2 linked regions of the Alloyangia pacifica genome follow. The protein of the gene in region 2 interacts with the protein of the main gene of each other region in a pairwise test. Links are inferred from orthologs where the notes say so. Each region holds a gene or a part of one and is shown on either strand. Other genes may lie near its edges.

Evidence for each region. The genes of interacting proteins can lie anywhere in the genome.
Region 1: the proteins of dnaQ (region 2) and dnaE interact in binary tests that used the Escherichia coli proteins (3 or more experiments, as listed by UniProt). The link is inferred for Alloyangia pacifica from one-to-one orthologs.

What each region holds. Positions count from the first base shown.
Region 1 is NZ_CP022190.1:42,230-46,723, reverse strand. What follows is about bases 310-4,356. They hold dnaE (DNA polymerase III subunit alpha), read right to left. Parts: upstream 4,008-4,356; coding sequence 510-4,007; downstream 310-509. Other genes in these bases: CEW88_RS13210 (alpha/beta hydrolase), read left to right, coding at 4,195-4,356; CEW88_RS13220 (hypothetical protein), read right to left, coding at 310-364. In the rest of the region: more of CEW88_RS13220, read right to left, coding at 1-309; more of CEW88_RS13210, read left to right, coding at 4,357-4,494. UniProt on the Escherichia coli protein: DNA polymerase III is a complex, multichain enzyme responsible for most of the replicative synthesis in bacteria. This DNA polymerase also exhibits 3' to 5' exonuclease activity. The alpha chain is the DNA polymerase catalytic subunit.
Region 2 is NZ_CP022189.1:144,684-148,129, forward strand. What follows is about bases 220-3,218. They hold dnaQ (DNA polymerase III subunit epsilon), read left to right. Parts: upstream 220-1,372; coding sequence 1,373-2,065; downstream 2,066-3,218. Other genes in these bases: CEW88_RS00615 (shikimate dehydrogenase), read left to right, coding at 220-790; coaE (dephospho-CoA kinase), read left to right, coding at 790-1,380; secB (protein-export chaperone SecB), read right to left, coding at 2,088-2,597; CEW88_RS00635 (FxsA family protein), read right to left, coding at 2,658-3,170. In the rest of the region: more of CEW88_RS00615, read left to right, coding at 1-219; CEW88_RS00640 (Tim44/TimA family putative adaptor protein), read left to right, coding at 3,276-3,446. UniProt on the Escherichia coli protein: DNA polymerase III is a complex, multichain enzyme responsible for most of the replicative synthesis in bacteria. The epsilon subunit contain the editing function and is a proofreading 3'-5' exonuclease.

The DNA.
Region 1 (4,494 bases), on a different replicon or contig from region 2:
TCTCGGGAACGCCGCAGACCCGGGCGATCTCGCCATGGGGCAGGGCGGTGCCGAAGGGGACCTGCCGCGCGTCGGGACCCGTGCCCTTGGCCGCCGCGGCCTGCCCTCCGAGCCAGCCCAGCAGCCCGCCCTGCGGCGGCGCTGTTCGCGGCACGGGGGTCTCGGGGGCGGCGCGCAATCCTCCCTCATCCGACAGCTCGGCCTCGGAGGGCAGGGCGGCGCTCTGACCGGCGCTCTTGTCGAGCTCGACCTCCGACAGTCGCGGCACTTCGCCCGGTGTTTCGCAGGCAGCCAGGGCCAGCGTCGCGACCAGGGCCGGGAGGATCTGCGCCAAAGCGCGTAGGGGCGGGGCGGTGGGTGCCACGAAGGCTCTCCAGAAAGGGGACCGTCGGCAGTCTTGGCCTGCGCGAACCAGCGCGCGGGCCAGAATGTTTAACCTTCGTGTAACCCTTTTCCGAGCACGGATCCACAAGCCCTTGTCGAGGCTTGGAAAACCGGCGGCGGACCGCTCAGAAGTCCTCGACCGCCAGCACCCCGCCCAGTGATTTCACCGCGCCCTTGATCTCCGGGGTCACCGGGAAGTCCTGCTGCAGGTCCATCTCGACCTCGCCCGGCAGCCCGTGATCGGCAAGGCAGAGCCGCACCGGGCCGCGCCCGGCCTTGGGCATCTGCTCGGCGGCACGCGACAGCACCGAGGCGATCTGGTTGATCGCGCTCGCCCCCTCGATCCAGATCTTCAGCCCCGTGGCGCCCGCGCCCGCGACCACCTGCTCGACCGGCCCCACCGAACGTGCCAGCAGCTTGAGCTGGTCGCTCTCCATGGTGGCCTCGACGGTGATCACCACCTTCGAGCCGGTCTCGAGAAACTCGCGGCTCTTCTCCAGCGTCTCGGAGAAGAGCGTCACCTCGTAGGCGCCGGTGGGATCGGAAAGCTGGGCAAAGGCGAAACGGTTGCCCTTGGCCGACTTGCGCTCCTGCCGCCCGGCGACGACGCCCGCGAGTTTCGCGATGCACGGACCGCCCCGCGCCTTGTTGGTCGCCTCCTCGAGGGTCATCACGTCGCGCCGCTTCAGCGCCGGCATGTAGTCGTCGAGCGGGTGGCCCGAGAGGTAGAAGCCGATCGCCTTGAACTCTTCCGACAGCCGCTCGGCGGGCAGCCAGTCGGGCACCGGCGAAAGCCGCGGCTCAGGCAGATCGTCCCCGGCCTCGCCGAAGAGCGAGACCTGCGCCGAGGCCTTTTGCTCGTGGATCGCGGCGGAATAGGCGACCAGCGCGTCGAGGCTGTCGAACACCCGGCGGCGGTTCTTGTCGAGCTGGTCGAAGACACCCGCGCGGGCCATCATCTCCATCGGGCGCTTGCCGACGCGCTTGAGATCGACCCGGCGGGCCACGTCGAAGAGCGTGGTGAAGGGCGTGTCGCCCCGTCCCTCGACCACCAACCGCATGGCATCCAGTCCGACGTTCTTCAATGCCCCCAGAGCGTAGACCAGCTCGCCGTTCACCACGTCAAAGCTCGCCTGCGAGCGGTTGATGCAGGGCGGCACGTAGGGCAGCTTCAGCCCGTTCTTCATCTCGTCGAAATAGACCGCGAGCTTGTCCGTCAGGTGGATATCGCAGTTCATGACACCGGCCATGAACTCCACCGGGTGGTTCGCCTTCAGCCAGGCGGTCTGGTAGGAGACCACCGCATAGGCCGCCGCGTGCGACTTGTTGAAGCCGTAGTTGGCGAATTTCTCCAGAAGGTCGAAGACCTCCGAGGCCTTCTTCTTGTCGACGCCGTTCTCGGCCGCGCCCTTCTCGAACTTCGGACGCTCGGCGTCCATCGCCTCCTTGATCTTCTTGCCCATGGCGCGGCGCAGCAGGTCGGCGCCGCCGAGCGAGTAGCCCGCCATCTCCTGCGCGATCTGCATCACCTGTTCCTGGTAGACGATGATGCCCTGCGTCTCTTCGAGGATATGATCGATCAGCGGGTGCACCGAGGTGATCTCGCGCAGGCCGTTCTTGACCTCGCAATAGACCGGGATGTTCTCCATCGGGCCGGGACGGTAGAGCGCCACCAGCGCCACGATGTCCTCGATGCAGGTCGGTTTCATACGCTTCAGGGCATCCATCATGCCCGAGCTTTCCACCTGGAACACCGCCACCGTCTTGGCGGCGGAATAGAGCTCGTAGGTCTTTTCGTCATCCAGCGGGATGAGGTTCATCTGGTTCTCGGCGCCCTCGGGAGGGGCGTAGAGCTCGGTGCCATCGGCGGCGACATGGATCGGGCGGCCCGACTTCAGGATCAGGTTCACCGCGTTCTGGATCACGGTCAGCGTCTTCAGGCCGAGGAAGTCGAATTTCACCAGCCCCGCCTGCTCGACCCACTTCATGTTGAACTGGGTGGCGGGCATGTCCGAGCGCGGGTCCTGGTAGAGCGGCACCAGCTGGTCGAGCGGGCGGTCGCCGATCACCACGCCCGCGGCGTGGGTCGAGGCGTTCCTGAGCAGCCCCTCGACCTGCTGGCCGTAGGTCAGCAGCCGGTCCACCACCTCCTCGTTGCGCGCCTCCTCGCGCAGCCGCGGCTCGTCCTGCAGCGCCTTCTCGATGGAGACGGGCTTGACCCCCTCCACCGGGATCATCTTCGAAAGCCGGTCGACCTGGCCGTAGGGCATCTGCAGCACCCGGCCCACGTCGCGCACGGCGGCCTTCGAGAGCAGCGCGCCGAAGGTGATGATCTGGCCGACCTTGTCGCGTCCGTACTTCTCCTGCACGTAGCGGATCGTCTCTTCGCGCCGGTCCATGCAGAAGTCGATGTCGAAGTCGGGCATCGACACACGCTCGGGGTTCAGGAAGCGCTCGAACAGCAGCGAGTAGCGCAGAGGGTCGAGGTCTGTGATGGTCAGCGCATAGGCGACGAGGCTGCCCGCGCCCGAGCCCCGGCCCGGACCGATGGGGATGTCATTGTCCTTGGACCACTTGATGAAGTCCGCAACGATCAGGAAGTAGCCGGGAAAGCCCATGCCCTCGATGATGCCAAGCTCGAAGTCGAGCCGCTTCTGGTACTCCTCGACCGAGACCGCGTGCGGGATCACCGCGAGCCGTGCCTGCAGCCCCTCGTTGGCCTGACGCCGCAGTTCCTCGACCTCGTCGTCGGCGAACTTCGGCAGGATCGGATCGCGCCGGTAGGCCATGAAGGCGCAGCGCCGGGCGATCTCGACGGTGTTCTCCAGCGCCTCGGGCAGGTCGGCAAAGAGCGTCGCCATCTCCTGCGGGCTCTTGAGGTAGTGCTGCGCGGTCAGCCGGCGGCGCGGCTCCTGCTGGTCGACATAGGCACCTTCGCTGATGCAGATCAGCGCGTCATGCGCCTCGTACATCTCGGCCTTGGGGAAATAGACATCGTTGGTGGCGACCAGCGGCAGGCCCATCTCGTAGGCCATCTCCACATGGCCCCGCTCCGCGATGCGCTCCTCGGGGGGCAGGCCGTTCTCGCCGGGATGGCGCTGCAGTTCGACGTAGAGCCGGTCCTCGTAGATCTGGTGCAGCCGGGTCAGCAGGGTCTGCGCCGCGGCGCGGCGGTTCTCGCGCAGGTGCCGCCCGATGGGGCCGTCGGGACCACCCGAAAGGCAGATCAGCCCTTCGCCATAGGTCTGCAGATCGTCCAGCGTCACATGCGGCTCCTGCCCGTCACCACGCAGGTAGAGGCAGGAGTTGAGCTTCATCAGGTTCTCGTAGCCCTGCTCGTTCTGCGCCAGGAGCACGATGGGGGCGGGGGCCTTGGGCTTTTCTCCCGGCACCGGCTCGACGTAGAGCAGATCAACCTGGCAGCCGATGATCGGCTGCACGCCCGCGCCGCTGGCGGTCACCGAGAACTCCAGCGCGGCAAAGAGGTTATTGGTGTCCGTCACCGCCACGGCGGGCATCTCCATGGCCTCGCAGAGCCCGGGCAGCTTCTTCAGCCGCACGGCGCCTTCGAGCAAGGAGTATTCGGTATGGACGCGGAGGTGGATGAATCGGGGATCGCTCATGGCGCTTAGAGTATTGCGCGGCGGCGGGCGGCGAAAGCCCCCGCGTGGCGGTGCGCGCGCCCAGGGTGATGCAGGCTTACCTCATTTAGAAAGCAAGGCAAATTCCCGGAGAAAGTGAATTGTCGCGGCGCCGTTGATGGCGCAATCCTGAAGGCGGGAGCGCGGTACGAGTGAGCGAAAGATCGGCATGGCACGGCGGAGCGAAGGGTATACGGGCGGGGCACAGGAGCGTCTCGCGCCCCGGGGCGCCCTATCGACCCGTCGTCGGGCCCTGCATCTTGCCGCAGCGCTGGCACCGAGGCTGACCGGCCGGCTGCTTGCGCGTCGCTACCTCAGCCCCGCCTCGCATCTCGACACGGCCCATGTCGCGCGCCACGGGGCGGAACTGGTCCCGCTCGGCGCCGAGGCTGCCCTGTTGCGGCACGCGGCCCTGCGCGGCGGGGCACCGCGCGTGTTGCTCGTGCCCGGACACGACGGTCACGTTCGG
Region 2 (3,446 bases):
ACCCATCGCGCATTCCCGTTCTCCTCGGCTGCACGGGCACTGGCTGAAAAGCTACGGGCTTTCCGGGCACTACATCCCGATGGACGTGCCGGCAGCGAAGCTGGAAGAAACGCTGCGCCTGCTGCCCGAGATCGGCTTTGTGGGTGTGAACATCACCATTCCGCACAAGGAGCGGGTGATGGAGATCGCCGACATGGTCTCGGACCGGGCGACGCTTATCGGTGCGGCGAACACGCTGACCTTTCGCGAGGGCGGCAAGATCTACGCCGACAACACCGATGGCTACGGCTTTCTCGAGAACCTCAAGCAGGGCGCGCCCGACTGGCGCGCCACTGCCGGCCCGGCGGTGGTGCTGGGCGCAGGCGGTGCCTCGCGCGCGGTGATCACCGCGCTGCTCGAGGCCGGGGTGCCGGAAATCTATCTCAGCAACCGTACGCGGCTGCGCGCCGAGAAGCTGCGCGAGGACTTTGGTCAGCGCATCCATGTCATCGACTGGGTGCATGCGGGCAACGTGCTGGAAGAGGCGAACACGGTGGTCAATACCAGCTCGCTCGGCATGGTCGGCAAGCCCGAGCTGCGGGTGCCTCTGGATGGGCTGCGGCCCGGCACGCTGGTGACCGACATTGTCTACACGCCGCTGGAGACCCGCCTGCTGCGTATCGGCCGCGAGCTGGGCTGCACCTGCGTTGACGGCCTGGGCATGCTGCTGCACCAGGCGGTGCCGGGCTTCGAGCGCTGGTTCGGCACGCGCCCGGTGGTAGATCAGGCCACCCGCGACGCGGTGCTCTGATGCGGTTCAGGCTCGGTCTCACCGGATCCATCGGCATGGGGAAGTCGCAGACCGCAGGCTTCTTTGCCGAGGCGGGCTGTCCGGTCTGGGACGCCGATGCGGCGGTCCACAGGCTCTATGCTGCGGGCGGTGCGGCGGTCGCTGCCATCGGTGCGGCCTTCCCGCAGGCCATCGTCGATGGCGCGGTTTCACGTGAGGCCCTGCGCGAGGTCATTGCGGCGGATAGCACGGCGCTGAAGCTCCTCGAGTCCATCGTGCACCCGCTTGTGCGAGCCGATCGCGCAGAGTTCGACAGGACCCATCCCGAGGCCATCGGCGTCTTCGACATCCCCCTGCTCTACGAGACCGGATCCGAAACCGAGTTCGACGCGGTGGCCTGTGTCACCATTCCCGAAGACATCCAGCGCGACCGGGTGCTGGCGCGAGGCACGATGAGCGCGGAAGATCTCGATCGCATCCTCGCCCGCCAGATGCCCAATGCCGAGAAATGCGCCCGCGCGGATTTTGTCATCACAACGGACACGCTGGACCATGCCCGCGCGCAGGTTCAGGCTGTTCTGAAAGAAATCGAAAGGCGGCTCGATGCGTGAGATCGTTCTCGACACCGAAACCACCGGCTTCGAGCCGGAACAGGGCGACCGCATCGTCGAGATCGGCGCGGTCGAGCTCTACAACCACGTGCCGACCGGCAAGGTCTATCACCAGTACATCAACCCCGAGCGCGCGATGCCGCAGGAGGCTTTCGAGGTGCACGGGCTGGGCGACGACTTCCTGCGCGACAAGCCGGTTTTCGCCAAGATCGTCGACGAGTTCATCGCCTTTCTCGGTACGGACGCCAAGCTGGTGATCCACAACGCCAGCTTCGACGTGAAATTTCTCAACGCAGAGTTGAAATGGGCGAACCGTCCGCAACTTTCAAAAGATTGCGCCATCGACACGCTGATGATCGCGCGTAAGAAGTTCCCCGGCTCGCCCGCGTCACTGGACGCGCTCTGCCGCCGTTTCGGCATCGACAACTCCAGCCGGACGCTGCACGGGGCACTGCTCGACAGCGAGATCCTTGCGGAAGTCTATCTGGAACTGATCGGCGGCAAGCAACCGGACCTGGTGCTGGCGCCTGTCTCCTCGGGCCGCAACAGCGCGGGAGGCGAAGAGGAATGGCGACCGTCCCGGCGGCCCGTGGCCCTGCCTTCGCGCATCACCGAAGAAGAAAAGGCGGCTCACGCCGCCTTTGTCGAGAAACTCGGAGAGAAGGCGCTCTGGTCGCGGGGCTGAAGCCCCGCCACCTCGCAAGCGCTCAGGCGTCGAGCTTGCGCTCTTCGCCGGCCGCGGCAGTTGCCTGCTGACGGCGCGCGATCTCGTTGCGGTACAGCGCGACGAAGTCGATCGTCTCGAGGTTCAGCGGCGGGAAGCCACCGTCGCGGGTCACATCCGACACGATGCGGCGCACGAAGGGGAAGAGCATGCGCGGGCATTCGATCAGCAGGAACGGGTGCAACTGCTCTTGCGGGACGCCTTCGATGTTGAACACGCCGGCGTAGTCAAGCTCGAGGATGAACAGCATGTCGCCGGTCGCCTTCGACTTGGACTCGACCTTCAGCTTCAGGACGACTTCGTACTGGTTGTCGGCCGACCGCTTCTTGGCATCGAGGTTCACCTGCACCTGAACGTCGGGCTGGACCTCACCGGTCACGCCCTTCTGCGCGAGGATGTTCTCGAAGCTCATGTCGCGCACGAACTGCGCGAGCACGTTCATCTTCACCGCTGCCGGGGACTGCTGCGCGTCTGCCGCGCCGTTTTCGCTGATTTCAGCCATGGAAAGCTCCTGTTGGATTTTGTTTCCGAATAGCAGCCCCGGGGAAACGGCTCAATGCTTAGTCCAACCTGACCCTGGGTGATTGGGGCGCTTGGAGCCGGGAATCTCGGTAAATTCCCCCTCGATCACGTCATCTTGTGTCTGCGGGCCGGGGCGATAGGGCTCGGTTTGCGGGCGCGGGCCGCTCTGGGGATGCCCGCCCATCTCGAAACGCTGCACCTTGATGCGGGTCGAGATGAAACGCATCACCGCGTCCCGCACCGCGGGGATCAGCAGCGCGAAACCGCAGGCGTCGGTGAAGAAGCCGGGCGTGAGCAGCAGCGCGCCGGAAAACAGGATCATCGCGCCATGCGCCAGCGGCCGGGTCGGATCCTGAAGCCGCGAGAAAGAGCTCTGCAGATCCGACAGCGCCCGAAGACCCTCGCGCCGCACCAGAGCAGTGCCGAGGATGGCGGTCACCACCACGATCAGCAGCGTCGGCCACAGACCGATCAGCCCTCCGACCTGGATGAACAGCGTGATCTCGATGAGCGGCACCGCGACGAATGCCAGAAATAGCCACATGGCCTCACTCCTTTTCCGTGGGTGCGCACTGGTAGACTTGGCGCTGCCCAGTGCCTACATAGGAATGCAACACCAGATTTTCCATGTTTTGCCCAAGAGGTGCCGATGAATATGCCGATCGTCCAGCTGCTGGTACTTGCCGCGATCGCGATCTTTCTGATCCTGCGTCTGCGGAGCGTGCTGGGCACACGCGACGGGTTCGAGAAGCCGCCCGTGCAGGCACCGTCCCGCCGTGACGACAGCCGTCGCGACTTCGAGGTGATCGAGGGCGGGCCT